DNA from 4 places in the Paenibacillus sp. FSL L8-0644 genome. Region 3 is predicted to be linked to each of the others. Evidence: predicted binding sites of a transcription regulator. Region 3 holds the regulator's gene; each other region holds the start of a gene.
What was found. Region 3 encodes Rex, which represses fermentation and respiration genes when NADH is low (regulators of the CRP and FNR family bind a similar motif). Its sites were predicted from a motif close to TTGTGAAATATTTCACAA; they were not measured.
Positions count from the first base shown of each region.

Region 1: the regulator Rex is predicted to act here: its motif matches at 2,586-2,603, upstream of lpdD (prenylated flavin chaperone LpdD).
Region 2: the regulator Rex is predicted to act here: its motif matches at 1,297-1,314, upstream of pflB (formate C-acetyltransferase).
Region 4: the regulator Rex is predicted to act here: its motif matches at 5,076-5,093, upstream of NSS94_RS01030 (phosphoketolase family protein).

Region 1 is NZ_JBBOYN010000001.1:3,927,813-3,935,638, forward strand. Features, by position in the region: gene fabV (enoyl-ACP reductase FabV) at 1-81, shown strand, start outside; gene NSS94_RS17825 (DUF1540 domain-containing protein) at 378-530, shown strand; gene NSS94_RS17830 (hypothetical protein) at 684-923, opposite strand; gene NSS94_RS17835 (DUF4190 domain-containing protein) at 1,017-1,388, opposite strand; gene NSS94_RS17840 (hypothetical protein) at 1,612-2,199, shown strand; gene lpdD (prenylated flavin chaperone LpdD) at 2,208-2,558, opposite strand; gene NSS94_RS17850 (S8 family serine peptidase) at 2,739-7,826, opposite strand, start outside.
Region 2 is NZ_JBBOYN010000001.1:3,284,615-3,292,440, reverse strand. Features, by position in the region: gene adhE (bifunctional acetaldehyde-CoA/alcohol dehydrogenase) at 1-1,019, shown strand, start outside; gene pflB (formate C-acetyltransferase) at 1,348-3,609, shown strand; gene pflA (pyruvate formate-lyase-activating protein) at 3,661-4,419, shown strand; gene NSS94_RS14890 (copper amine oxidase N-terminal domain-containing protein) at 4,639-6,861, shown strand; gene NSS94_RS14885 (Fur family transcriptional regulator) at 7,115-7,612, shown strand; gene yidD (membrane protein insertion efficiency factor YidD) at 7,614-7,826, shown strand, end outside.
Region 3 is NZ_JBBOYN010000001.1:3,129,678-3,137,503, reverse strand. Features, by position in the region: gene dinG (ATP-dependent DNA helicase DinG) at 93-2,960, shown strand; gene NSS94_RS14075 (redox-sensing transcriptional repressor Rex) at 3,004-3,657, shown strand; gene NSS94_RS14070 (amidohydrolase) at 3,644-4,945, shown strand; gene NSS94_RS14065 (cell wall elongation regulator TseB-like domain-containing protein) at 4,983-5,507, shown strand; gene NSS94_RS14060 (hypothetical protein) at 5,954-6,487, shown strand; gene NSS94_RS14055 (AAA family ATPase) at 6,480-7,826, shown strand, end outside.
Region 4 is NZ_JBBOYN010000001.1:227,707-235,532, forward strand. Features, by position in the region: gene NSS94_RS01000 (carboxypeptidase regulatory-like domain-containing protein) at 1-509, shown strand, start outside; gene NSS94_RS01005 (DUF896 domain-containing protein) at 855-1,082, shown strand; gene NSS94_RS01010 (DoxX family protein) at 1,149-1,547, shown strand; gene NSS94_RS01015 (ring-cleaving dioxygenase) at 1,621-2,571, shown strand; gene NSS94_RS01020 (glycosyltransferase) at 2,690-3,841, opposite strand; gene NSS94_RS01025 (GntR family transcriptional regulator) at 4,195-4,917, shown strand; gene NSS94_RS01030 (phosphoketolase family protein) at 5,212-7,596, shown strand.

The DNA of each region.
Region 1 (7,826 bases), 800 kb from region 3:
CAACTGTTCGGCTTTGAGTTCGAAGGTGTGGACTATGATGCTGATATTGATCCCATCATAAATATTCCTAACGTGCGCTAAGTCTTTTAGTGCTGTCCCTATGTTAGAAAAACAAAAAAAGCTGTTCTCCAGCAGAGAAACATTTCGTTCTGCATGGAGGACAGCTTTTGTTTTTAATTAAAAGGGACACTTATGTCCGCTTTGAACTGCAAATGATGCTATCATTGCAATTTTAAATTTCATTTGATATTGTACAGGTAGGCATAGCAAAATCCCTCTTCCTAACAAGAGGGTAAACACAGTTGGACAAGTCCTACCTTGACTGACCGTGATACTATTTGCTCAGCCCATCACACCCATATAAGGAGGTGCACAACATGGCAAAAGACGTTCTGTGTGAAGTCAACTCTTGTACGTACTGGGCCCAAGAGAATAAATGCAGCGCTAGCTCCATTTACATCGTAAGCAACAGACCAGAAGACACTCACAAGTCTGAAGAAACAGACTGCAAAACCTTCGAAGCCAAGTAAATCTTTGATTTCAAGCCTAGCTTTATAATGAAGGAGCCCATGCCCGGGTTCCTTCTTTCTTATGATATTCTAACAAGAATGATAATTATTATCAAGTCCTTTTTCGGTACAGAAAAGCGCTTTTCGCTTGTATACAATCATTTCTCTGCTACTTTATAAATCCACGCCGAAAAGGACACTGCTGTTCTCTCTAAAGACAAAAAAAGAAGCGTCGCTCTGAACGATTCGCTTCTTATGCTTGACCTTTTGTAATTGTTCCTGCTTGGTCGGCTTCATTCGTATGTGCTGTGAAATCTCGCCATAATGGTCATTTGTTTTGCGGCTCTGTGCCGCGCAATAGATTCCAGCGCGTTTTGCCTTGCTTAGCGCTTTTTGTGTTTGAGTACGTGCCATACGGCTTCACTCTCCTTCATTGGACTCCTTTTATCATAGCATCCAATAGTCAAATCGTGAATGGTTTGTCTGACTCAAACAATCTTCAATTCATTAAATGTCTGAAAAAATATCCGGATCGCCACTGGAGGCCGCTACAATAAAAACAATAACTATAAAAATGATGATCAGTGTATAAATCAGTGTACCGATAATACTACATACCAGTCCAGCAATGGCCATACCTCTGCCTTGCTCGCCATGACGGTTAATTTCCTTCAGGGAAAGACTGGACAAAATAATACCCACAATTCCGATAATCAACCCAAGATAGGGAATGACAACAGATAAAATCCCGAGCACCATCGAGGCAACAGCTTTACTATTGGTAGGTGGAACTACTGGGGGCGGGTTAAATGGGGCGTTATAATCGTTCGTCTCCTGAAAAGGATCGGAAGATCGAGGCTCCTTGTACAAATCACTCATCTGTTAAATTCAACTCCAATACGAAAAATAGCAATTATATAAGTTCTAGGGTACCACAATCTTACAAATCAGGACAGTACTTATTTCGAATTTTTAAATTAGAACGTTAAAAAGAAGAAACATAGCGATATTAGCACTTTTTGAGGTAACTGGGCATACAGTATTTTACCTGTTACAGATCAATTGTGCTCCATGAGAGCATCCTGCCAAGGAGGTCGGAGCTATGCTATATCGTGCAACATCCCACAGAAAGCGCTCGCCTCACAAACGTTTAAATGCAAACACACTTAGGATAATATCCACTGCTATGCTGCCATTTTACAAAGCTATTGCAACCCGACGTGCTTTTGCCGTCCAATGGTCACGAGCTGTCGTTCAGGCGAATTTGGATCGGATGAAATCCCTTCTCTGCTCAGTAGCTCCATTTGCCGCCAAACAAGGCTTAGGCACGAACGGCATCGGCTACTTTATTTCCTTTTTAGCTCAGCCACCGATGCTCTATTATACGAATGGAACAACGATTCCACCGGGGACTGTGCAGTTTACATTTGAGCCGAGAGTTCATCGCGCCATCGCAAAAGCCGTTTTTCCGCTGTATCGCGAATTGGCACGTAATCCATGTTTTGCTTCTGCCTTAGCCAAAGCGATCAACAGACAAGACCAGCGTGCAGTTCATGTCATGATCCGTAGTTTGATTCCATCCTCTGCGCTGAAATCCGTACAAATTGAGGACGATGGCTTTGCATTGCTTTTTAAGTATTCCTTTAGTAAGTACCCCTATCGCAATCTGCTCTTTCGGGAGTTCACTTAAAAAAGTCTCTACAAGCGTGCCTGCTTGAGTTCTCCAATGAGCTCTTTTCCCAGTTGTATGGCCATATCTGTCAGCACTCGGATTTCGTCCTTGGATGCATGGTCCAAATGTGTCCCGCAGCAAATGGCAAAATTGCCCGCAAACTCTTTTCGTAAGCGAACTGCAATTTCTTCGGTAATATAAAACTCCTTGTGATTTTGCAATTGCACAGTTTGAATCGGCTCGAGTCTGGCCCCTGCTGTAATCGTTCCCAAATGGGGCTGATCACCGCCAGAAATGAGTACAACGATATCTTCCCCCATAAAATAGGCATCCAGTACAAGACGGATACGTCCGCTTTCTTTTTGCAAATGAATCATAGGATCCTCTCCTGCTAAAAAATATTATTGTGAAACGATTCACTTTATAGAGTTCTACTCATTGTATCGCTTCTTGAACAGTTCGACAATTTAAAAATGGCCCACAGCAGCCTATAAACCGTAGCTTGCTGTGGGCCTTCATTGTTATTCTAAAACAAGCATTCCATTTCCTACTGGGTGTTAACGGATCGTGATCGTATGCACAGTCTTACCGCTTGCGCCGTCATTATCCGTCACCGTTAGCTCCACGGTATACGTTCCAGCTGTGGTGAATTTATGCTTCACCTTGGAACCGACCGCCGTATCACCATCCCCAAAATTCCAGCTGTAACTGACGATCTCACCGTCTACATCACGGGAAGCTTTGGCGTTAAATTGTACATTTTTGTTCTTCTTAGCGGATTCATTAGCCTGAATAATGGCTACTGGCTTCTCATTGGATGTAGGTGGATTCGGATCAGGGTTCTGTCCTCCACCATTGGTTACATACAATCTTCCCGGTGCCTCCGTCTCCACTTCATTTCCCGCTGCATCCCTTACCCGGATCACGATGACTCCGCCTTCCAGGTTCAGGGAAGATGAAGTGAAATAAGTACCTTCATAGTGGCCTGACGAAGTTTCATTTAATGGAATATCGTTGCGACCCAAAGTGGACAGGTTGAAAGGCAGCTCCACATGGAAGGACGCCTCCAAACCGGATGCACTGTCAAAGGATACTCGTACCGACTGTCCTGGAGTAATACGCACATCCTCAGCAGGACTAATGTTTTCAAGCTTCGGCAGAGCTGTATCGACATACACCGAGCGCGTAACGGTTGTTTCGTTTTCGGCAAGATCCTTGGCCGTCACCGTAATTTGATTTTCACCTTCGTTGATAAGCAACCGCTTGTTAAAGCTGCCGTCACTTCCAAATTCAGCGGGCTCACCATTAATCGTCAATTCGGTGAGGAACTCGTCATACACAGTACCGACTACACTGACTACACCCGCGTTTGTACGCGCCCCTTCATCAGGTGAAGTCAGGATCAGACCCGGTTTAGTCTGGTCAAGCGTCACAACTACCGGCTCGGAACGATCCGTTATTTTGCCGTATACCGCTGCTTGAACACTTAGCGGATTAGCACCTGGTTGAAGATCAACCGACAGACTGAACTGACGATCCTTCACCTTCGTTGTGCCAGCCAGCTCCTTACCGTTAAAGAGCTGAATATCGGCTCCTTCTGCCGGAGAAGTTCCTGTTACGGTAATCGTCTCTTCCTGCGTATAGGTAGCCTTCGTAGGAGTCGTAATCGTTGGAGCATTCACCGGATATCTGACGATAGCCCGGATCATGTAGTTCCCTTCCTCCTCAGGTGATTGGCTCCATGTGCCGCTTACACCTTGCCAGCTTCGAAGCGCATTGGGACTGCTTTCATCTGTAGCAAGACCCGGCGACTGTGTGCCTACAGCAGACTGTGTATATACGATGTAGAAGTCACCTTGAACCGTCACCGGCTCTGGGAGCTGCACCGTCGTCCATTGTGTCTCATCCCGTACGGCAGTCCCGTCGAATGGACCAGCCAACAATCGTCCAGGTGCTCCTGCCACACCGGAGGCGTCATAGACAGAATATTGGAATGCCGTTCCTCCCGGATTCGGGAAGGCAGAGTTCCAGAACAGAAGCGATGCTCCTGTCACTTGAGTCACTTCCGACTCAGGTGTCATTCTGACTGCCCATGAATTGCCTGCCGCGTTAAAGGCTCTAGCATTTTCTCCTGTCCCGTCATCGTAAGCAATGCCTCCTTGGAACCCGATAAAAGGTTTCAACATGACATTCGCTGCCACACTACCATTCGGAGGAGCAGTAACGGATACACTGTCGCTATAATAATTTTCGGCTGCAATGGACAAGGTGTATGTTCCTTCCAGCACATCCAGCGTAAATTCTCCAGCCTCATTCGTTTCTACCGGAGCAATACGTGCATCCTCCACCACCAACACTTTCGCTTTTTGGATCGGTTCACCGGATTGCTTGTCGGTAATGACCCCGTGAATCGTACCGTGAGGTATGGCCTGAAGACTAAAGTTTGCTCTGATAACTTTGTTATTCTCAATCGTGACTGCTTTCGTTTGAGGCACGTAACCGTAGGCTTCAGCCTTCAGCGTATAGTCGCCGGCTACATGGGTGAAGCTGTATTTGCCCGTGGTCGGATCCGTTTTTACCGAACGTCCGGTTTCCAATACCGTAACCGTAGCGCTGGCTGGAAGACTGTCGAGACCGACACGTCCACGTTCCACCGTTGTTTCTGCCGGCTTCACTTTCTCCTGGAATTCACTCTTTTCAGTACTTGTAATTTTGTACAGCGGGAACTGTTCTTCCGCTTTTTCCAGCTTGATATTCGACTCAGGTACGATGTCCTTGGTCACTGTTGTAGCTGGAATGCCAAGCACACGGAAATCGTCAATATACCAGCCGTTCTTGTTCACACTGTTATCCGATTTCAAACGGAAGCGAATTTGAATTTCATTGCCGGCGTAGCTATCCAGATTGTAATAAACCGGAGCCCACTTTTTCCCGTTCGTATTGTGAGAAAATTTGCCCAGCTCGCTCCACGTGTCACCATTGTTTTTGGACACTTCCACATAACCGTAATCATAGCCAGCCTCAATTTCAAACCAGTGATTGAAGGTCAGTGTTGCGTTGCGTACAGCTTGCAAATTAATTTTTGGTGAAACCAGCGAAAAGTCAGCTCCGTTCTCATAATTGCTATCCAGATCGGTTGCCCACACATTCGGTTTGGACACCGCACTCTCTGGTCCTACTTCCTTAGGAACGCCGCGTTCCCACTCATCTTTGGTGCCGGAATGAGTCCAGCCATTATCCGAGCTGCCATCAAAATGATCGCTATACAGCGTATCCGGCACGTCTACTCTCAGAGAAGCCTCATTCGACTTGATTCCTTCATTGCCACTATAATCCTCGGCCGCCACTGCATAATGGTAGGTCGCTCCACCGACCGTGATGGTATCTGTGAATGTCAGTGCTGAGGTTGTACCGACGGAAGCATAATTTTTACCTGACTGGGTAGAACGATACACCTTGTACTGCTTCACATCTTCATCGGAGGAAGCATTCCAGGCCAGCGTGACGTTGCCCACAGTATCTGCTTCAGCAGTCAAATTGCTCGGCGCAGCAGGTGCAACGGTGTCTGGCTCCTGAATCGACAGATCGTCAATATACCAGCCATCTTTCACAACCGTATTGTCACTAGTAAAGTTGAACAGGAGGTATACCTTTTGACCCGCGAATGCCCGCAAATCAAGATATTGTGTTTTCCAGCCGTTGCTGGCGCCGGTAAACGATAATACCTGCTCAAACGCATTCTGATTGTTTGTGGTTGCTACGTACACTTTGCCGAAATCAGAATTGTTTTCAAGATCGTACCAATGCTTGAAGCTGACCAGTGCCCCTTTTGAGCTCTCGGTCAGATCAATCGGAGGGGCCATAAAATAACTGTTGGAGTTGGTCTGATATTGGCCTTCGAGATTGGTCGCGATGACCTTTGTACCCGAATGTGCGCTTTTAGGGCCGCTTGTTGGAGTTCCCCATTTCCAAACACTGCCCTGTCCACCGATATTAATACCGGCAATGTCTTTTTCAAAGTCTTGTGTGTAGCCTGGTTTTACCCCTTTAGAGATTTTCACCTTATATACTTCAGTTTCAAATCCGTTATTACCGTAATCATTTACACGAATATAGTATTCCAGACCAGCGCTATCCACCAAAAAAGTCGGGATGGATGCTTGATATGTACCATCTTTGCTGTCGCCGGAGGTCCGTTCCAACGGAATATATACATAGTTTGACGTACCCGCTGTTTTGGCAAATGCCTCAACGGCTGTCACGCCGACATCATCCGTTACATGAGCAGTCAGAGGTATATCAATACCCTCGAATGCCGCAGCGGGCGGTGTATGCTCGAGAACAGGTGCTTCCAGATCGTCGCCACCCGTTACAACTTTACCAGACACGGAGCCCAGACCCTGCATGACCGAACCGACCGCATCCAGCGCATTAATGACACCATGTCCGTAGCCATTGTTTGGTGAAGTAGGATATGTGCTGTCCGTTCGTGGTGTAGCCGTATTCATCAAAATTTCCTCAAGTTGATCTACGGTAAGCGAATGATTCGCTTGCAGCAACAGCGCTGCAAGGGCCGCAACATGAGGTCCCGCCATAGAAGTACCGTTATATCCGCCTTTATAGGCGCCACCAGCAACAGATGACCGGATATTAACACCCGGCGCGGAAACTTCGGGCTTCACTTCACCATAGGGTGAGGGTCCTAACAATGAGAAGCTGGCCAGATTATCATTGCTATCCGTGGCTCCAGTAGCGAAGGATTCCGGATAGTTCGCCGGATTGGCTACTGAGGCAGGTCCGCCCGGATTGGAAAGAGAGGTGTTACCTGCAGAGAATTCGGGGAAAATTTGAGCATCCCGCCATGCCTGAACCACAGGCCGGAACCATTCATCAAGACCCGGTCCGCCCCCCCACGAGTTGTTCACTACGTCTGGAGCAAGCTCGGGATGAAGATTCCCTTGGGCATCTTTTGGCGCAAGCAGCCATTGACCGCCATCCAGTATAATTGCATCCGTCGTTTCCGGATTAAAAATCCGAACCGCAATCCACTTGGCGCCAGGTGCAACGCCCACTCGGTTCGTTCCGTTTTCCTCAGAGCCGACCATCGTTCCCATCGTGTGCGTACCATGGGAATCGGCTTCCTGATCGACCGGAAGCGTCGAATGACTATGCGGATCGTACCAGCTCAGCTCGGGATTCACGACATTGCCTGCCGCGTCCAGACCCCGCCATTTGCGATGAAGGGCCGGATGTGTATAATCTACACCTGTATCCAGATTGGCGACCACGATTCCGGTTCCGTCGATTCCTTTTTCCCACACTTGTGGTGCGTTAATATGGGATATGTTCCATTCCACCGTAGATGGGTCTACAGCGTTCTTACCTGCATTGCCAGGCTTAGCCGATGTTTTGCCATCGTCCTTCTCCAGCTCTACAGCTTTCTCTACCGATGCAGACTTCGCCGTTGCTGCTGTCGCTGTTGCAGCTGTTTCAGCCGTTTTGGCACTTGCTCCCTCTGCTTGCTTGTCAACTGTCACCTTTTGCAGATAACGCGTTTCATTCGGTAAGACTTTATCGACCTCAGGTAGTTTCGAAATATGATCCAGCACCTCCTTGGTGCTTGTTACAGCCAATGCATTGACAAT
Region 2 (7,826 bases), 150 kb from region 3:
AACGTGGTACTGAAATGATGAGACGTTTCCAACCGGATTGCATCATCGCACTGGGCGGCGGTTCGCCAATGGATGCCGCTAAAGGCATGTGGATGTTCTATGAATATCCAGATACTGATTTCAATAACTTAAAACAAAAATTCATGGATATCCGTAAACGGATTTACAAGTACCCACGTCTGGGCCAAAAAGCACAATTTGTAGCTATCCCTACAACATCGGGTACAGGTTCCGAAGTTACATCGTTCGCAGTAATTACGGACAAAAACCTGGGCGACACGAAGTACCCACTGGCTGACTATGAGTTGACTCCTGATGTGGCAATTATTGACCCAGTGTTTGTATATTCGCTGCCTAAAACAGCTGTAGCGGACACAGGTATGGACGTTCTGACACATGCTATCGAGGCTTACGTGTCCGTAATGGCTAATGACTACACAGATGGTCTGGCAATTAAAGCCATTCAATTGGTATTCCAATACCTAGAACAATCGGCTCTGACCGGTGATAAGCTGGCTCGTGAAAAAATGCATAATGCTTCCACACTTGCTGGTATGGCGTTTGCTAATGCATTCTTGGGCATTAACCACAGTCTTGCACATAAATGGGGTGGACAATACCATACAGCGCATGGCCGCACGAATGCCATTTTGATGCCGCACGTTATTCGTTATAATGCGAAAAAACCGACAAAATTTGCTTCGTTCCCTAAATATTCGCACTTTGTTGCGGATGAGCGTTATGCAGAAATCGCGCGCATACTGGGACTGCCTGCACGCACCACCGAAGAAGGGGTTAACAGCTTGATCGAAGCGATCCGTAAAATGAACAAAACACTCGGTATCGAGGAATCGTTCCAACAAATCGGTTTCGATGCGAAAGATTTCGAATCACGTGTAGATTATCTGGCTGACCGCGCATTTGAAGATCAATGTACAACTGCGAATCCTAAGTTGCCACTGGTTACTGAGTTGGCTGATGTCTATCGCAATGCCTTCTACGGACGTTTTGACCAATAATATAATAGGTAAGAAGAGGCTTGTGAAAAAGCATTTTCTCGTTCAATACCGATGCAGGCTCTCTATATAGAGGGCCTGTTGGTTTGGGAAGGGAGGTGAAAGGCAAGGCTAAGGATATAGGCGCGAAGCTAGGGAAAATAAAGTGACAAAAATCACTCATATTGTGATTTTTGTCACATACTACACTCTATCATTATTCTACAATAAGGGTGTAAGAAAGGTCCCGACACTGAGCGTAAGGCATCGGTGAACAGGCCGGGCTCAAGAAATAGCTTTATCGTGAAAAAAATCACAAGTCCGGAAGACCAAACAATTTGGAGGGATTTACATGTCGGTGATTGAGAGAGAATTACAAGAGCAACAATCTGGCTGGAGAGGTTTTAAAAAAGGCAAATGGACTAAAGAAGTCAACGTCAACGATTTTATTGAAACCAATATCTTACCTTATGTTGGCAATGAAGAATTTTTGGTTGGTCCTACGGCCAACACAACTGCATTGTGGGATATTGTATCCGATCTTACCAAAAAAGAGTTGGCAAACGGCGGCGTGCTTGATGTAGACGTGAATACGCCATCCACTATTATTTCACATAAACCGGGTTATCTAGACCGGGATAAAGAGCAAATTGTCGGTGTACAAACAGATGCTCCATTCAAACGTTCTTTACAGCCGTTTGGCGGAATTCGAATGATGATCGACGCTTGCAAAGCCTATGGTTTTGAAGTGCCAGAAAGTATCATTGATATCTTCACTCATATTCGTAAAACTCACAACCAAGGTGTATTTGACGCTTATACAGATGAAATGAGAGCAGCTCGTAAAGCTGGTATCATTACTGGTCTGCCAGATGCATACGGCCGTGGTCGTATTATCGGTGACTATCGTCGTGTAGCTTTATACGGTGCAGACTTCTTGATCCAAGATAAAAAGCTGCAACTGAAAAGCCTTGAAGTTGATTCCATGGAAGAAGACGTAATTCGTCTGCGTGAGGAAATTTCCGAGCAAATTCGTGCTTTGAATGAACTGAAACAAATGGCTGCTGAGCACGGTTTTGATATTTCAAAACCTGCTAACAATGCGAAAGAAGCTTTCCAATGGGTATATTTTGGATATCTTGCAGCAATCAAAGAACAAAATGGTGCAGCAATGTCCTTAGGACGTGTATCTTCCTTCCTTGATATTTACTCTCAACGTGATATGGAAGAGGGTACAATGACAGAAGAACAAGCTCAAGAACTGGTCGATCATTTTGTTATGAAATTGCGTATTGTTAAGTTCTTGCGCACACCTGACTATAATGAACTGTTCAGTGGAGATCCAACTTGGGTTACTGAGTCCATTGGTGGTATGTCCGTAACTGGAGAAACTCGGGTAACTAAAAACAGCTTCCGTTTCCTGCACACCCTCTACAATCTGGGACCTGCACCGGAACCGAACCTGACTGTACTGTGGTCGGAAAAATTGCCTGAAGGCTTCAAAAAATATTGTGCGAAAGTTTCTATTGAAACTAGCTCCATTCAGTACGAGAATGACGATCTGATGCGTCCGATTTATGGAGACGACTATGGTATTGCTTGTTGTGTATCGGCAATGAAAATCGGTAAACAAATGCAATTCTTTGGTGCTCGTGCTAACTTGGCTAAAGCTCTGCTGTATGCAATTAACGGTGGTAAAGATGAAAAATCTGGCGTCCAAGTAGGGCCTGAATTCCCAGCCATTACAGGTGAAGTTCTGGATTATGAAGAAGTGTTGAGTCGCTTCAAACCTATGATGGAATGGTTGGCAAAACTGTATATGAACACTTTGAATGTTATTCACTACATGCATGATAAATATAGCTACGAACGCATTGAAATGGCGTTGCATGATCGTGATATTCTCCGCACCATGGCTTGTGGTATTGCGGGTCTGTCAGTTGCTACCGACTCCTTGAGTGCCATTAAATTTGCAAAAGTTAAACCAATCCGTAACGAAAAAGGGATTGCTGTGGACTTTGAAATTGAAGGCGAATACCCTTGCTACGGTAACAACGATGACCGTGTAGATAACATCGCTGTGGAACTGGTAGAGAGCTTCATGAGCATGATTCGCAAGCATAAAGCTTATCGTAATGCGCTTCCTACTCAATCTGTACTGACTATTACTTCTAACGTGGTGTATGGTAAGAAAACAGGTACAACACCGGATGGACGTAAAGCAGGCGAACCGTTTGCACCAGGGGCAAACCCAATGCACGGCCGTGATAAAAAAGGTGCTTTGGCATCTCTGAGTTCCGTAGCCAAATTGCCTTATGAACACAGTCTGGATGGTATCTCGAACACCTTCTCTATCGTGCCTAAAGCACTGGGTAAAGAAGAAGAAACACGCAAAACAAACCTCGTTTCGATGATGGATGGTTATTTTGGAAGCCACGCACATCATCTGAATGTCAATGTGTTTGCTCGCGAACAACTGTTGGATGCAATGGAACACCCAGAAAACTATCCACAGCTGACGATCCGTGTTTCCGGTTATGCCGTTAACTTTATCAAGCTGACTCGTGAACAACAATTGGATGTTATTAACCGTACTTTCCACGGTACAATGTAAATAAGTATTACAATGACGCACGCATAGCGGATGCGGGAAGGATGATGCAACATGTTGAAAGGACACATACACTCATTGGAAACCTTCGGGACCGTCGATGGTCCCGGCATCCGCTTCGTGCTCTTTATGCAAGGATGCTTGTTGAAATGTCAGTATTGCCATAATCCGGACACTTGGGCCTTGAATGAAGGCAATCCAATGACCCTAGAGGAAGTATTGGCTGAAATTGAACCGTATTTAGCCTATTACCGTTCTTCGGGAGGCGGATTGACCGTATCCGGTGGAGAACCGACATTGCAAGCTCATTTTGTAGCAGAGCTGTTCAAAGAAGTGAAACGTCGCTGGAATTTGCACACGACACTGGACAGTAATGGCTTTAATGATGCGGGCCGTATCCATGATCTGCTGGACGTAACAGACTTGGTGTTACTTGATATTAAGCATATTGACAACGACAAGCATATTAAGCTTACAGGCAAGTCCAACGACCGTATGCTAAGCACAGCTCGCTGGTTGTCTGAGCAAGGGCGTAAAATGTGGATTAGACACGTATTTGTACCGGGTATTCATGATGACGAGCAAGATTTATTGAATTTGGGACGGTTTATCGGAACGTTGAACGGAGTCGAGAAATTCGAAATTTTACCTTACCATCAAATGGGTGTTTACAAGTGGGAAATGCTCGGTAAGGAGTATCCGTTGGAGGGAGTTCCATCTCCTACAGACGAAGAAGTTCAACGTGCTTACCGACTCATTGAAGAGGGTCGTCTGGAGACTGCAGGAAAGAATGCTGTCTGTCGTCCATCATAATGTAAATGGTGCAAAAGCTATTTCTTAGTAATGAAGCCGCCGCCACATCAGGTCAGATGGGTGGCGGTTTTTTGTTGTTGAATTTTTTGCAGTCACAGGAGAAAGTTCCCTTTTTTTCATGATAAGCAAAATTTCCAGAAACTTTTTAACAACTGACGCGTCTAATAGTATGACTTTTTACGGGAATGATAATAATTTGGTGATAGAAGGAGACAGACAATGAATTTCAAGAAATGGACCATGCTCACCGCTTTGGCGGTAGCTCAGGTGGCCGCAGTAGCCCCTGTAGGAGCAGAAGCAGCATCAACAACCGTTCAATCCACCGATTCGGTTAGCGCACAGCAGGCTCAGACCAATGTTGCTGATTCCAGCGTTCAGAATAGTATCGGAGCTCAAGAGGGAACAGGCACACAAAACAACACGGTAACACCAGATAACACAGGCGTAACCAATGATCCATTGACTGGCCTACCTACGGATACAACCAACGGATCGAACGTATCCAATGATGTATACGGTGGAGACGGAACGATCACCAATCCTGGTGGAGCTCCAACAAACATGGGTGCTAATCAACTGATTTTGTATTTAAACAGCGCGAAAATGGAACAAAACGGACAGGTGTATACGGCAACTCAGCCGATGACTGTTAAGGACGGAGTTTCCTATGTAGCTATCCGTTCACTTGTCAGCCGTGTCGGATTGCAGTTTAGTTATGACACTGCCACCAAAGAAACCGTAATCACACAAGGAACAAATGTCATGCGCTTCAAAACAGACAGCAAGGTTTATACGGTTAACGGTGAAGCCAGACAAATGAAGGGACCGGCTTTTCAGCAAAAGAACGTATTTATGGTGCCGTTGACCTCGATTACACAGGCCTTAAATATTCCTTATACTGTGAATAATACGACTAAACAAGTTATCATGGATTTGAATCAGAAGCCTAAAGCTTCCTTCACGGTTCAGCAAAAAGATATCTATGCGGGCGAAACCCAAGTTACGTATTTGACGAAGGAATCTTCTCCTACAGGTCTACCGATTGTGAACCAACGTTGGGAAGGTAAGCAGGACGTATTTCAGGAGCCGGGTACATATGTAGTTACCTATTCTGTTCTTGACTCTGCTGGAAACTGGAGTGATCCTTACTCAGTTACAATTACAGTAAGACCGCCGAACCAACCGCCAGTCGCTCTGTTTACTACAGATAAAAAAGAGTACAAGATGGGTGAAAAGATCACCATTACGGACCTGAGTACGGATGATGAGAATGCTATTACTAAGCGTGATTGGGAGAACAAGAAACTTGCCTTCTTCCAACCAGGTGATGTAACGATTACGTTAACCGTGACTGATAAGCACGGCGCAACAGGTACCAAAAGTGAAACGATTAAAATTACGAATGAACTGCTGTACAACGAAGATGATTTCAATAAAATCTTCACACCATATGGTGATAAATATACAGTAGACGGCAGTCAGGTGCCTACCATGGCTACCATTCCTTTGACAAGTACATCTTCACCGCGTCTTTTGATCCGTGCTAACAGCCCGGAACGTGTATTTCAGGACGGAATTGTGTATCAGGAAACCGGATCAGGAAGCACGCGCATACTCGTCCATCATGTGAATGAAACGGGTCGAGATGTGAAAATGTACGTGATTGCAACCAACAACAATATTACTCCTGCCAACATGAATGTCGAAAATTCCGGTTTTGCCGGACCATCTGAATTTGCAACGGCTGCGGGTAAAGTCTCGATTCAACGATATTTTCAATCCATGCAGGATGGAAGCAAGCGTTCTAGCACAGTTCTAAATCCTGGCGAAAGCCGCGTTATTTTACAGGATCTGAACGCACAAAAAATCAAGCAAAAACAAGTCATTTCTCTGTTATCCGATTTATATACGGATCAACCTATTCAATACACGGTTATTGTGTTAGATGCAAATACAGATCCGTTGACCGTGTTGCCTACTTTGGCAAAACTGCCTAAGGACGGTATTCATAACCGTGGAACGTACGCTAATTCGGATATCTCACTCAATTATACCGAAGAGGTTGGTAAAACAGCTCAACGTATCGTTCTTGGCGATAATAAGGTAGACCCGAACCTGATTGGTACGGATGGTCTGGACGGCTCTTCTGCTTCCAATGCCGGTAATTTTGGTGTTGTATATAAAGTTAAATTGGATCATGTAGCGCCGTATTCACTGATTACGTTCAACCCGCGTGGAGGCGAATATTCCGGCTATGCGATGGTAAACAATCAGGTTGTGGGTATCCCGACAAACGGCTCGGTATGGGCTCCAAATGAGATGAGTGTGCTGTATCGCACAGGGCATATCGAGGAAAGTGTAGAGATGTATTTCACTGCTGCTGCAGGAAGTAACTTGCCGGTTTCCGTAGTAGTTATGCCTTTACCAGCTATTAAAAATTAATATGAATTAACCGGTACTGTTTACCGGCTTAGACCTTGGGTCTCGTCATTCACCGTTTAAAAGTCGATGTCACTTGCAGAATATAGGCGTTCTCCTGCTGCGAATTTGATCGTAGCGCTGGAGAGCGTCTTTTTCTTATGTATAGATGCGAATATCTCTTATAATATTGACTTTAATCGTGGTATAATAAATAGATGCAAGCCTAAGCCTGCATCAGAAAACCTGAAACTACAGACAGGGGAGGGTGAAACGCATGCTGACAAAGGATGAGATTATTGCAACAATGTCCGCTCAGGGGCTGCGTATTACAGATCAGCGCAAAACGTTGGCCACGTTATTTTCCGAGAATGAAGGGTATCTGTCCCCCAAAGACGTTTATGAATATATGGGTAAGAAGTACAGTGGACTTAGCTTTGATACAGTTTATCGTAATTTGCGTGTAATGCAGGAATTAGGTGTGCTGGAACAGGTATCTTTTGAGGATGGAATGAAGTTCAAGGTGAGCTGTAATGAGCATCATCACCATCACCATATGATTTGCTTGAGCTGTCAGAAAACATTACCGATTTCTTTTTGCCCAATGCAAATGACGGATACAACGGATCAATTCCAAATCGTCGAGCACAAGTTTGAAATTTTTGGTTATTGTAAAGAATGTCAACAGAAGAATGGACATACTGATAGTAATTCGGATGGGGGATTCAGACAGACGAGCAGTCACACTCACACTCACAGCCACGGGGGCTACTGAAATGAAAATCACCACACGCAGAGTGGTACAGGCTCCGATTAAGTTTTATCGTTCCTATATTTCACCGTTAAAGCCGGCTACCTGCCGATTCTATCCAACGTGTTCAGCGTACGCGTTGGAGGCGGTAGAAGTGCATGGTGCGCTCAAAGGTTCATGGCTTGCTACTAAGCGTATAGCCAAATGCCATCCCTTTCATCCAGGAGGCGTAGATTTG
Region 3 (7,826 bases):
GGCTGTCTTAATTTCCAAACACGCGATCTTCTGCTATGCTAATATACGGAGTTATTATTTTTGTAAGTGTCATAAGAAAGGATTAAGCCCGAATGAAATTTGCGGTATTGGATTTTGAAACGACAGGCACCCAGTCCGCGGATGACATCATTCAAGTCGGACTTGCAATTATAGATCATGATAACAGCATTTCCCGTGTTTACGGCTCTTATGTGAACCCTGGCAGATCTATTCCACCTTTTATCACTGGATTGACCGGAATTACAGACGATGACGTGAAGGATGCACCTGCACTTGAAGAAATGATGATGGAGCTTGTGCCTATGCTGGACGATGTTGTACTGGTCGGTCATAATGTGGCGTTTGATTTTAATTTTTTGCAAAACGCTCTGGATCGGTGCGGATACTTGCCATTTAGCGGAAGAATCTTGGATACAATGGATTTTCTGAAAATTATGTTTCCATCACTATCTTCGTATCAGTTGGGTTTTGTGTCTTCTGAGTTCGGGCTGGCACATGATCGCCCTCACCAAGCAGACAGCGACGCATTGGCTACGGCTGAGGTGTTTTTAAAGTGTCTGGGTGAGCTTCAAGCATTACCTCTGATAACGATACAGCGGCTTAGTGATTTGTTTGCAGAGGAAGACAGTGACCTTGGATGGTTTCTTGATGGGGTGCGTGAAGAGAAAGAGCTTGATCCTATTCAGGATTTGGAGGGATATCAGTTTTTTCGTCAGCTTGCGCTAAAAGTGGAAGATTGGACGGAGCTAGCTGCTCCGCGTAGAGAAGATGACCCGAATCCACTGTCAGGTGTTACCTTTGAGGAGTACATGGATGATGTGCGGGACAATTTGCGTTCATCCTTGAGTCAATATGAGGAGCGCGAGGCGCAGATACAGATGATTGAGGGTGTGAATCAGGCACTGAGTGAAGACAAGCATCTGCTGATTGAAGCAGGTACAGGAACAGGGAAGTCTCTGGGTTATTTGCTCCCATCGCTGTATCACAGTGTGAAAAAGGGACAGCGCGTTATGGTGAGTACACATACGATCAACCTGCAGGAGCAATTACGCGAGCGCGACATTCCGATGCTAACCAAGGTGATTCCGTTTCCGTTCCGGGCTGCTATTTTCAAGGGTCGGGGACATTATTTGTGTCTGCGTAAGTTTGAACATAAAATAAACAGAAGAGACTTCGCTACACCGAAGGAAGATTTAATTACAGCGGCTCAGATGATCGTCTGGTTGACGCTAACAGAAACCGGTGATGATGAAGAACTGAATCTGAGCAACCGTGGAGGGGATTTCTGGGAAACGGTGGCGAGTGATTCAGAGTCCTGTCTTGGTCGTTCCTGCCCATGGTTCCGCAAATGTTATTATCATCGTGCACGCCATGAAGCAGGAATAGCGGATGTTGTTATTACGAATCACTCTAAGTTGTTCACAGACGTCAAAGCCAGTCATCAGTTGTTGCCGAGCTATGAACATCTGGTGATAGATGAAGCCCATCACCTGGAGGAAGTAGCTGGTAAACACCTAGGTATGCATATGAAATATTTCACACTCGTGCATACACTGACGCGACTGTTCAAAGACAGCAAGAATGGACAACTGCCTTCACTTCGTCAACAGTTGGCGAAATCGGGGCACGAGAAGTCGGCAGATTGGGCCTCAACTATCGACCAGCTGTATCCGCTCGTGTTAGAGGTGAAGGAAACTTGGGACCTGCTAAGCGACAAGCTGTTTGGCATGTTGCCGGAGCGAAGTGATGCGACACCGGGTGAAACAGGACAGTTTTCTTCCCGTCTCAAACCTTCGGCCAAGCCTGCAAAGTGGGATCAGGCGGGAGCTTTGGAAAATCAGCTATATGTAACGATGAGCGAAATTTTGCGCAAGGGCGACAAGCTGATGCTGGACGTCAAGGAAGAACATGACGATTATGCGGCGGATAGCCTTATTACAGATATCACGGGTCTGCTCAAGGATTTGGCGGGGATTCGAGAAAATTTGCGCTTTTTTATCCGACTCGATGATGAAACAACCGTATACTGGCTCGAGGCGAGCGGGCAATTCCGTAGTAAATCATTGCAATTTTATGCGGTACCCGTCGATGTGAGCCGCCAGTTGAAAGAAATGTTTTTTGACAAAAAAAGAAGCATTATTCTGACTTCTGCTACCTTGTCGGTAGATAAGTCGTTTCAGTACATGATCGATCAGCTCGGCTTACAGGAGGCCGCAGATCAAGAGCGGCTGATGACTTCGCAGCTCCCGTCACCCTTTAATTACAGGGATCAGGTGTTGCTGGTTATTCCACGGGATTTCCCAAGTGTGAAGGGCAGTGTAGGAGATGCGCATTTTGTAGATATGCTCGTTAGCTCTCTAGGAGCGACTGCTCAGGCGACACGTGGGAGAATGCTCGTTCTGTTTACGTCCTATCGGATGCTCCGGCAAGTGTATGAGCCGCTCAAAGAGGCCTTAGCATCCAGCGAAATTACTGTGCTGGGACAAGGTGTGGACAGTGGAAGTCGCAGCAAGCTAACCCGCCGGTTTCAGGAAGCGAAAGCTTCTGTATTGCTGGGGACCAGCAGTTTCTGGGAAGGCGTCGATATTCCGGGGAAGGCTCTGACTTGTCTAGCCATTGTTCGCTTGCCGTTTCAACCGCCGAATCACCCGCTGCTGGAGGCAAAAAGCGAACTGCTCCAGCAGCAGAAGAAGAATCCATTTATGAAGCTGTCTGTACCTCAAGCGGTCATTCGCTTCAAACAGGGATTTGGTCGGTTGGTACGTACAGCGAACGACCACGGGGTCGTTATCGTTTATGATACGCGTGTGATTGAATCCTATTACGGAAAGCACTTTTTGTACTCGTTACCGGGACCAAAAATGGAGCATATGCCATCGGAGCAAATGGTGCCCCGCATCGCCGAATGGCTCCAATCCGCCCCGGAGACAGAGGCATAACGGACGGACATAAGTATGTTCGTTACAATTAGGGGGAGCAAGTATGAAATCAGATAAAATTTCAGAGGCTGTCGTACGGAGGTTACCCGTATATTTACGTTATCTGAATGCACTTCACAAACGGGAGGTGGCTACGGTCTCTTCTCAAGAGTTGGGACAGAGGCTAGATTTGAACCCGGCCCAAATCCGTAAAGATCTTGCTTATTTTGGAGATTTTGGTCGGAAGGGTATTGGTTATGATGTTTCTTATCTCATTGAGAAAATACGCCATATCCTGAAAATCGACCAACAAATTAATGTAGTCTTGGTCGGAGCGGGTAATCTGGGGCAAGCCCTTTCGAATTATAACGCTTATTTAAAAGACAATATGAAGATTGTGGCGGTATTTGATGCGTTTCCGGATAAGGTAGGAACCAAGATCAATACATTGGTCGTGCAACCGATGGATGAACTGGAAGCGACTGTGAAAGAAAAACACATTCGAATCGGGATTATTACCGTACCTGATTTTGAAGCACAGCACGTGGCTGATAGGCTTATTGATAGCGGAATTGGAGCGATCCTGAACTTTGCACCGACTACTCTCAAGGCACCAGCCAACATTCGGATTCATGCCACAGACTTTACAACTGATTTGCTTAGCCTCGCTTATTATTTGGAGGACGGAAAGGAAGAAGCACAATATGACAGTGAATAAATGGATGATTAAAAACGGATCTTTTGCAGTAAATGGACCAGAAGCAGGGGTAGTCCATGGTTTTATGATTGTGGAGGATAGTCGTATTACTTATATTGGCGAAACCTTGCCTGCGGGTGAGGAAGAGACGGAAGCGATCGATGGTAAAGGGCTATTGTTTTTACCTGGTCTGATCAATACTCATGGTCATGCGGCGATGTCTCTACTGCGTGGGCATGGAGATGATTTGGCACTTCAAGTATGGCTTCAGGAAAAAATGTGGCCTATGGAAGCCAAGTTTACATCTACAGACGTGTACTGGGGTACGTCCTTGTCTGTGCTGGAAATGCTGAAAGGTGGAACAACAACCTTCCTCGATATGTACGATCATATGGATGAAGTGGCTCGTGTGGCTGAAGAGTCAGGTATTCGTGCAAGTCTGATGCGTGGAGCAATTGGACTATGTTCGCAGGAAGAACAGCGAATCAAGCTGGCAGAGGCCGTGACTTTTGCACGTAACTGGCACGGTAAAGCAGACGGGCGTATTACTACGATGATGTCTCCGCACGCGCCATATACATGTCCACCTGCGTTTATTGAAAAATTCGTACAAGCTGCGCATGATCTGGACTTGCCACTGCATACGCACATGTCTGAGACGATCGCCGAAGTAGAGCAAAACGTACGCGACTACGGTTTGCGTCCGGTTGCACACTTGGATAAGCTTGGCTTTTTCTCCCGTCCTTCGCTTGTTGCCCATGGCGTTCATTTGAACGACGAAGAAATAGCTTTACTGGCAGAACGTGGTGTAGCGGTTTCCCACAATCCTGGCAGCAACTTGAAGCTGGCAAGTGGTGTGGCAAGAGTGCCTGAATTGCTGCGTGCAGGGGTTACGGTTTCTCTCGGAACGGATGGTCCTGCCAGCAATAATAACCTGGATATGTTCGAGGAAATGCGTCTGGCAGCACTTATTCACAAGGGTGTATCCGGTGACCCTACGGCAGTTCCTGCAAGTGAAGCGCTGCGTCTGGCAACAGAATACGGTGCAAAGTCGATTGGTTTAAAAGAAGTAGGAGCGTTGGCAGCAGGCAACAAGGCTGACTTTATCGCGCTGGATCTGAATCAGGCACATTTCTTGCCGCGTACAGATCTTATTTCCCATGCGGTATACTCTGCAAGCGCCAAGGACGTGGCTCATGTGTGGGTAGACGGTCGTCAGGTTGTGAAAAAGGGCGAATGCCTGACTATGGACGAGGAACGTATCAAACATGAGGCACAAGCCGCCTTTGAAGGGCTTCTGTCGCGCTAATTCAGGTGTCACATCCCCTTAGAGAGGAAGCACGGGTTTGAAAAATAAGAAAAAATGGATAGCGGTCGCCATTTTGGCCGTGATACTGATCCTGGTCAGCATTTTCTGGTATTATTCCTATGTTACTCAAGACCAGGTGGCTGAGAAAAATGCCGCTATCATTAAGGCCAAGCAATCAGGTGGTCTGGTTAGCACGACTCAAACATGGAAGTCTGTGTGGGATCAGGTATATTGGGTGGTTCAGGGGAAAAATGCACAGAATGAAAATATAATGGTATGGGTTCCTTTTCAAAAAGTGGGGGGACAACCTAACGTACCTGCCGCAGATAATAGCGGTGTTCATACCGAGCTGCTGAAGAACGGAGTCGACGAGCAAAAAATGACGTCGCTAATTCAGCAGCAGCTTCCAGGTGTAAAAATTGTAAGCCTCCAGCCGAGTGTGTTCAATGGCGAATATGTGTGGCAGCTGTTTTACGATGATGGAAGCCATCATTACTATGCCTTTTACCGTTTTTCAGATGGGGGAGCGACGGGGGTAAAGTATACTTTGCCCAATAACTGAGCTGGTTGAGGATCAGCAGATGTGGAATGAATGACTAGTAAATGATTAAAAGCTCAAGAAAAAGACGTAAATGCGATGAAATTCGTATTTACGTCTTTTAGTCTTGCTATGCCGTAAAGATGAGCTGAATGCCAGCGAAGCATCTTTACCTACCCAACTTCTCTCCTAAGGCAAATTCATCTTTATGGCGGGCAACAGCGATCGTAAGATCAAATCCTACACGCAGCGTCCCACCTCCACCATAACCAAAGATTTTGCCTCATCACAACTCCTCCACACATTGCCTTCGATTTTAGATATACGTTATGATATACTATATTTTATAAGTGATAGACAAAAATGATAGAAAAAAGAATTGCTGATCACTGTAAGATCATGCAATTTGGTTGTTTGTTGACATTCGTCCCGTTTCTTCTGAGTTTTACATTTTGAGAGGAGGATGTTGTTTGAAAGTGCGTGCAGTTCCTATCGTTGTGGCGGCAGTTTTGGCAGCTTTGCTGCTATTTGGGGGATGGTTCATTTACCGTCAGGTTACAATGCAAAGTCCTCTGGAAAAACTGGTTTCTCAATATCCAGGCGTGACAAGCGCTCAAATAGATATTAAACAGGATCAGGTTGTATTGAAACTAGATCTCAAACCGCAGGCGGATGTGGCCGGATTGGTCGATGTAGTTAAGCAAAAAGGACAATCCATCATTGGCAGCCGCACCATTAAGCTCGATATTGCAGACCGTTCCAATTCAGCACTGAATCAATGGTGGTCTGAGGCTATGTTTCCTGTAGCCGAAGCGATGGAAAATAGAAAGTATACTCAAATTTCATCTACAGTTGAGCATATGAAAAAGAAAAAGACGGGTATCAAAGCTGATACCGACATGGATTCGAACAATGTCTATATCCGACTCAGCGAAGGGAAAGCGACCAAGTTTATCGTTTTGCCACGTCAATCTCAGCAGATGGGGGTATGGCCTAATGCCTAGATGGATCAAGGAAATATTAATCGGCATTGTGCCGGTAACCATTATATTTCTCGTTTTTATTGGGGTAAATATTATCCCTCTTCTAGTTGCTGGTGTGATGTTCAGCGGCTTGTTAATGCTCATGCATGCTCGTGGAGGCTTGGCCGTAGGTGCTGGGCAAGAACGTAAACGTAAAAAAAATGGCCCGGACAAGCTGACTTTTGAGGAAATCGGTGGGCAAGAAAGCGCTAAGCAGGAGCTGCGTGAGGCCTTGGATTTTTTGAATCGACATGATGAAATCTCCAAGTTTGGTATCCGTCCATTAAAAGGCGTTTTGCTCACAGGTCCTCCGGGAACAGGAAAAACACTGATGGCTAAGGCAGCGGCACACTATACTAATTCTGTTTTTGTTGCAGCCTCAGGTAGTGAATTTGTTGAAATGTACGTTGGTGTTGGAGCAGGTCGTGTGCGTGAGTTGTTCCGGGAGGCACGTACTCGTGCAGCCAAGGAAAAGAAGGAAAATGCAATTATTTTTATTGACGAAATCGACGTAATTGGTGGTAAACGTGAGGGTGGACAGCAACGAGAATATGATCAGACTTTGAATCAGTTGCTGACAGAAATGGATGGTATTTACTCGGTAGATACACCGCGGATTTTGATCATTGCGGCAACAAACCGTAAAGAAATGCTGGACAGCGCCTTAACGCGTCCAGGGCGTTTTGACCGTCATATTCAAGTGGATTTGCCTGATAAGAAGGGCCGTCTTCATATTCTTAAAATTCATGCCAAAAACAAACCGATTCAGGAAGATGCGAATCTGGATAAAATTGCTGAGGAATCTTATGGGTTTTCTGGCGCACAGCTGGAGAGCGTAATGAATGAAGCGGCAATCTATGCGATGAGACAGGATCAGAAAATGATTGCACAGAAACATCTGTCGATGGCAATTGACAAAGTGATGATGGGTGAAAAGACAGATCGAGAATCGACCTTGGAAGAGAAAAAACGTGTAGCGATCCATGAACTGGGACATGCTATTATGGCCGAAATTGTTCGTCCTGGTAGCGTAAGCCAGGTTGCACTTAGCCCACGTGGGAAAGCGCTTGGGTATGTGCGCCACAATCCACAGCAAGAGCATTATTTATACACCAAGCAGTATCTGGAGGAGCAGATTATGATCTCGCTCGCAGGGGCTACGGCAGAAGAAATGTACTATGGCGGTCGAAGTACCGGCTCTAGTAATGATTTTGAGCAGGCGCTGAACATCGTCCATACGATGATGACTTCCGGTTTGACTTCACTTGGCATTATTAACATGGAAATGGTAACGAAAGAAGAACTCATGCGGGAAAATGGC
Region 4 (7,826 bases), 2.9 Mb from region 3:
TTGACCCAATGAACTCTAAAGCTGGAAGTGTAATAAAAGGTAAGGTGAGTGGAGTTGATGGCTATCCAGTGGAGCAAGCTACGGTAATTGCTAGTACGTACAATCAATTATGGACAGCTACGACCGATGTATATGGGGAATATACTCTCTCGGTTCCTTCCGGAAAATATACGTTGAATGCCTTTGCCAATGGGTATATTAAAAGTTCCAAATCAGATGTGAGTGTTACTTCTAGTGTTTATGAAACAGCTGATTTTAACCTGGTTGGCTACGGTGGATTTGTTAAATTCGTATTCAAAGATGCTGAGGGTAAACCCTTGTCAAATCCATATCTGTCCATAAGAAGAGCAGACAATACCTTTACCTACTCGGGAATCGTCTATGGAAAAGATGAGTGGATATATCCACTAAGTGTTGGAGAATATGATATCACGATTGGTGAAGTTACTCGACGCATTAATGTAAAGCTTAATGAACTATTAATACTTAATCCAGCTGACCCAAATTAAGCCGGTTACGGGGCGATACTCGGGTGACATCAAAACTGTGACTACACCCGTAGAAGCTTATGTGTCGTTATCTTCGGACAGGGGTTCGACTCCCCTCGCCTCCATTTGAGTAAGACAAGAAAGCCATCAGCCAGTGATTCTGGTTGGTGGCTTTTTATTGTGGCTCTAGCAATTGAGTTGAAGAGGTTTTACACAACTTGTAGCTTAAAGGTGTCTCTAAGTGTTCTGGCTGCTTTTCTTTTCGAAAAACTGTTGACACGGATAGAAAAGTATTATATCTTTATATCAAGATAAATAAATTAAAGACAAAAACAATCATAAAATTTTGAATAGGGGGGTATATACATGATTACAATTTTAGAAAGAATTAATCAGCTCGCAAAAAAAGCAAAAGAAATCGGGTTAACTGAAATCGAAAAAATGGAACAAACCGATCTTCGCAAAGAATACCTTCAAATCTTTCGGGGCTCTGTACAAAGCATTCTCTTGAATGCTACGATCTATGATCCGAATGGAGATGATGTTACTCCTGAAAAACTTAGAAAAGAACAGGCTCGAGTCACTAAGCAATAGATTTAATTTTATTTAATATCTCTAATTTAATAATCTTAAAATAATATAATATGGAGAGTGATTCTTATGTTGGCAAGTGGATTGTTATTGATACGTTTGGTGGTTGGATTGTTATTGGTGGGGCATGGAGCGCAAAAGCTTTTTGGGTGGTTTGGCGGCTATGGTCCAAAGGGTACGGGCGGTTGGATGGAATCGATTGGCATTAAGCCCGGAGTATTCATGGCAGTGGCTGCTGGGTTGATGGAATTGTTGGGAGGAGCTCTATTTGCTGTAGGATTGCTCACTCCACTGGCTGTATTGTTGATTACGGCGACTATGCTCGGAGCAATTTTCAAAGTACATGGCCAAAACGGGATCTGGGCAACGGCTAATGGCTATGAATATCCGCTAGTTCTTATTGCAGTTGTAATCGGTATTGCGTTGACAGGAGCAGGTTCATATTCCATTGATGCAATACTTAGATAAAACATGATGTTAGGTCATTAAAAGTCATCAATAACAAAAAATAAAGGTTCCTACGATTAAAGGAGGGTTTCATATGTCGCTTCAAACTACAGGTATCCATCATATTACAGCTTTCGCCGGTAATCCGCAGGAAAACTTCGACTTCTATGCCGGCGTCCTGGGACTTCGGTTAGTGAAGAAAACAATCAACTTCGATGCTCCTGAGGTTTACCACTTGTACTTTGGTAACGGTGCAGGAAGTCCTGGAACGATCATTACATTTTTTCCTGCACCAGGAACCCCCAAAGGACGAATCGGAGGCGGCCAGGTGGGCATAACCTCGTATGTAGTACCCCCAGGTTCACTTGATTTTTGGCAGCATCGTTTGCAAAGCTTTGATATTCAAGTTACGAAAACGAGCCGTTTTTCTGAACAATATCTTCAATTTGAGGATAATGAGGGCTTACGTCTTGAGCTTGTTGAACGTGAAGAGGGAGCGAATAGTACTTGGTCTTACGGTGGCATTTCAGCCGATAAAGCAATTGAGGGGTTTGGAGGTGCCGTGCTATTTAGTGTCAATCCACAGAGAACGATGGATGCATTGAAGAGCATACTCGGATTTACGAAAATCGCTGAAGACGCCGAATATGCGCGTTATCAGTCCGTAGGAGAAATCGGCAACATCGTGGATGTCCCACTCGCCAAAATAGGTCTAGGCTTTGGTGGAGCAGGCACGGTACATCACATTGCATGGCGTGCAAAAGACTTCGAACAACATGAAGAATGGAGAAGCGCAGTCCAGCATTATGGCTATCAGCCGACTCCAATCATAGACCGCCAATATTTTAATGCTATATATTTCAGAGAAGCGGGCGGCATCCTATTTGAAATTGCTACAGATCCACCGGGATTTGCTAACGATGAACCTGCTGAATCTATGGGGCAGAAATTAATGCTGCCAGAGTGGTATGAACCGCAGCGGGCTCAAATTGAGGCGAATCTGCATCCTATTAAAGTGAGAACATTAACGGAAAAACAAAAGTAAGTAAAAGTTGCATACGACTCTTCCATAAGATAGCTTGCCGAGTTTGGCCTGCGCTCAGATGGAGGAGTCTTTTTATTACGGGAAAAATTCATGTGTCTCGTGCTCTTCCGGCCTCTTGCTATTCCACCAGCTTTTCAGACTTCACCAGCATTTCTCGTAATACGTGAGCGACTCGACTTTTCCGGTTTGCTGCTTTCCTTTTTATTAAGTGTAATGATTTTTTGTATGCATGAGTATGGCTTTGATCGTAGAACTGTTTGGCTGCAATGTGTAGTGTTCTTCTTAATAACAGTGCTGATGAGCGTGTTAACCTAGAGCGGAATCCCCTGCGCAATACCCGCAATGTATTTTTGTAGGTCTCAAAATCCTCGGATGGAGGGATAAGGGCAAATAAATTTAACGAGGAGTCATGGAATCCGTAGGTTTCATACATGATTCTCAGATTTTCCGTATTTAACACGTTACCTCTAAGATAGGTTGGATGTTCCTGATGATATCCGACCACCTCTTTGATGCAATAAAAAGGAATCTTCAAGCGATGTAGTCTATAGCCAAGGTCCCAGTCCTCGAGTCCATAGAGCACAAACCGTTCATTGAAACCTCCAATACGAATCAAGTGACTGCGTCTGATGGCTACACAACGAGTAACCAGCAGCATCCAGGGGGCTACGTCCGTTGAGGCAAATTGTTTCTGCGTATTCGGAGGAACCCTTGTGGGACTAACTACTTTAGACAGTGCACCCGTTTGGTGAAGGATATCTTCTGGGGTTATGATCGGAGTAATTTCGTTTGCTGCTTCATAGTCAGCATTCCATAAGTTGGACTGCGTAAGTATGTTGCGACATTGTTCTTTTTCTTCAGGGGAAAAGTCAGGGTAATAATGGGTAAAAGCATCGTCCCACGAGTGAGGAATGCCTGAAAGCACGGACTTGGGATATTTACGGTGATAACGGCTCACGATCCTAATAAATTCCGGTAATACTACAAAGTCAGCGTCGCAGAAGATGATGTATAGCCCTTTTGCACGGCGCAGTCCCAAATTTCGAACGGCAGATCGACCGCGTTGTTCCGGGTGTGACACATAGATAAGAGGATAGGATGCTTTGAAGCCTTCGACCATTTCTTTCGTTCCGTCTGTAGAACCGTCATCAGCTACAATGACTTCAAATAGTTGCTTTGGATAGGTTTGTGTCTCAAATGAAGCGAGTGTAAGCAACAATTGCTGGACTCGATTATAGGTTGGAATGATGACGCTGTAGCGGATTGCCAATGTGATCCCCCCCCACCTTTCTTATTAGAAAACGTTTGAACAAGATAAATAATAACAATGTATTCAAGGATTTTAGCCTGGTCTAGTCAAACATCCCTCAAGGTTCGAAACAGGCTTGGTCTTATTGCAGAAGTTAAGGTGGGGTGGGCTGTATTTTCTGCTGTTTTGCAGGTGCGATCAGTGGTGTTATGTATGTGTAATCATGGTATTATGCATAGAGATGTAAAGTAAAAGCGAGGGCGCTTCCCATCCGTTGAAAGCCCCCCTTAGCATACAGAAACAAACAAGAGATGAAATGGGCAAGTTATGGTAAACTATATGGAGTTATAGAAGACCTGAAAGAGGAGTACTATATGACACAATTTGTCTATAAGCAAATTATTGACGATCTCAAGATGAAAATCTTTGCTGGAAAGTTTGCAGATATGAGATTGCCAGATGAACGTAGTCTTAGTGAGACTTACCAGGTTAGTCGTAGTTCAATTAAACGTGCTCTGACTAAAATGGAGAATGTCGGAATTATTTTTAAAAAACAAGGTTCCGGGACATTTATTAATCCATTATACATAAGAAATGAATCTATCTTTAACTACGAAGGCTCTAATCTAGGAGTCACTGATAATTTTCAAATGCATGGTAAAAAGCCAAAAATCAAAGTACTGAGTTTTGAGGTCATTCCGCCAACAGAAGAATTACAGCGCGATTTGTTCTTGGAGACTCATGATTTTGTATACAAAATTGTCCGCTTACGTTTGTTTGATGATGATCCTTTTATGATTGAAACGGGCTATATCCCCATTAAAATTGTCCAAAATTTAAATCAGACCATTATCGAGGGGTCCATTTTTAATTATTTGGAAGACTCACGGAACTTGGCCGTCACCAAATCTTTTTTATCTATTTTTGCAGAACCGTCCCAAGAGAATGATCAAAAGCTGCTAAATTTAAATGAAAATGAGCCTGTAGGTATTATGGAAGGTGTGTTCTTTTTAGATAACGGTACGCCATTTGAGTTTTCTCATATGCGATTTCATTACAAATATTTAAAATTTAATACCTTTGTATCGGTTCACTAATGATAAGACTGGAGAATTCTCCGGTCTTTTTTTTATAATTTTGAGAAAAGGATTGGAGCCTGCGATTGCAACGTTTATTACAAATTTTATTGGTTTATACTTCTATATATTTTAATGTAAGAGCTTTTTTACTGTCTTTTTAATTTATATTTCATAGTATGTTCAAAATTTCACAAAATTGGACCGTATCACTTGTGAAAAAGGTTGAATTTAATCGGCGCGGCGTTATGATGTACATGTAGATGAAATTTCCGGAAATAAATTACAAACAATACTACTTAGGGAGTGGACACCATGTCATTATCACCCGTGTTAGCAGATTATTCATCTAAAACATATTTAGAAAAACTTGATGCATATTGGCGTGCAACGAACTACATTTCGGTAGGTCAGCTTTATTTAAAAGATAATCCTTTGTTGAGAGAGCCTTTAAAAGATTCAGATGTGAAGGTTAAGCCTATTGGACACTGGGGCACAATTCCAGGACAAAACTTTATTTATGCACATCTAAATCGTGTTATTAATAAATATGATTTGAACATGCTTTACATTGAGGGCCCTGGTCACGGCGGTCAGGTTATGGTTTCAAATTCATATCTGGATGGAAGTTACACCGAAATCTATCCGCAAATTACGCAAGATATCCCAGGTATGAAGAAATTGTTCAAACAATTCTCTTTCCCTGGCGGTATTGCTTCACATGCTGCTCCTGAAACACCTGGATCTATCCATGAAGGTGGAGAATTAGGCTACTCCCTTTCTCATGGTGTAGGTGCCATTCTGGATAATCCTGATCTGATTTCGGCTGTTGTTATTGGTGATGGCGAAGCTGAAACGGGTCCACTAGCCGCTTCGTGGTTCTCTAACAGATTTATCAACCCGATCACGGATGGTGCAGTGCTGCCAATCTTGCACTTGAATGGCTTTAAGATTAGTAACCCAACGATTATGTCTCGTCAATCGAAAGAAGAATTGACCTCATACTTTAAAGGTTTGGGCTGGGAGCCATTCTTTGTTGAAGGTGAAAATCCGGATCACATGCATCCAGAAATGGCGAAAGTATTGGATACGGCCATCGAGAAAATTGAAGCTATTCAAAAGAATGCGCGTGAAAATAATGATCTTACTCGTCCAGCGTGGCCGATGATTGTATTCCGTTCACCTAAAGGCTGGACGGGTCCAAAGGAATGGGACAACGTGCCGAATACAAATTCATTCCGTGCCCATCAGGTTCCAATTCCGGTTGATCAAAAAAATATGCAGCACGCACCTGCTTTGTTAGAATGGTTGAATAGCTACAGACCAGAGGAATTGTTCGACGAAAACGGTCGTTTAAACTCTGAGCTTGCTGAAATTCTGCCTACAGGCGATAAACGTATGGGAATGAACCCTGTTGCGAATGCGGGTAACCTCATTAAAGACTTGAAGTTACCGGATTTCCGTAACTATGCGCTGGATAATTCCGTACCTGGTAAAGTGATTGCGCAAGATATGTCGGTTTTAGGGAAATACGTTAAAGATGTGGTTGTCTTAAATGAAGAAAATCGTAATTTCAGAATCTTCGGACCGGATGAAACAATGTCTAATCGCTTGGCTCCTGTTTTTGAAGTAACCAAACGCCAATGGATGGACCAAATTATTGAACCTAATGATGAATTTTTGTCGTCCTATGGCCGCGTAATTGACTCCCAATTATCCGAACACCAGGCTGAAGGATTGCTGGAAGGTTATGTGTTAACTGGTCGTCATGGTTTCTTTGCAAGTTACGAAGCTTTCCTGCGTGTGGTTGACTCAATGATCACCCAACACTTTAAGTGGCTGCGTAAAGCAACGGATCAAGGATGGCGTGCAGATATCCCATCATTGAATGTCGTAGCAACTTCAACGGTGTTCCAACAGGATCATAATGGGTATACACACCAAGATCCAGGTTTGTTGGGTCATTTGGCTGATAAAAAACCGGAATTTATTCGGGAGTATCTGCCAGCGGATGCCAATTCCTTGTTGGCTGTTTTCGACACCATTTTAAACGACCGTCAAAAGATCAATTTGATTGTTTCGTCCAAACACCCACGTCCACAATGGTTTACTGCTGATGAAGCGAAGGAATTGGTGGATAAAGGGTTGAAGATCATTGACTGGGCAAGTACAGATCAAGGTGGAGAACCTGATCTTGTCATTGCTTCTGCTGGTACAGAGCCAACGATTGAAAGTTTAGCTGCGATTTCCATTTTGCATGAAAAACTGCCTGAATTGAAGATTCGGTACATCAACGTGGTAGATTTGCTGAAACTGAGAAGTCAAAAACTAGACCCGCGTGGATTATCTGACGCCGAGTTTGATCACTTTTTCACAAAGGATAAACCAGTAGTTTTCGCTTTCCATGGTTACGAAGGTCTGATCAAAGATCTGTTCTTTGATCGTCACAATCATAACTTGCATGTACATGGTTACCGTGAGAACGGCGATATTACGACACCATTTGATATGCGTGTATTGAATCAAATGGATCGTTTTGACTTAGTGAAGGAAGCTGTTCTCAACTTACCTGACGCTGGGAAGTACACCAACATTGTGGATGAAATGGATGCTACGGTTAAGAAACATCATCAATTCATTCGCGAAGAGGGCATTGACTTGCCAGAGGTAGAGAACTGGGTATGGAAAGGCTTGAAATAAAAATTAAGACGCTTCAACTTTGTGTTGGACAACCAAGCAATTCAGCATGAAGTGGAATATATGATTTGGTAGCGGTATACGAGTGCCTGACTCCTTGAATTCAAGTATGATTTCAACGGGGATCAGGCACTTTTTGATGTAGCATACAGAGAATTTAATAGGAAAGTCACGAACTGGTGGGTAATAAGTATAGGAGGAACCGAGTCATTTGCTGTATTTTTCTGAGCATT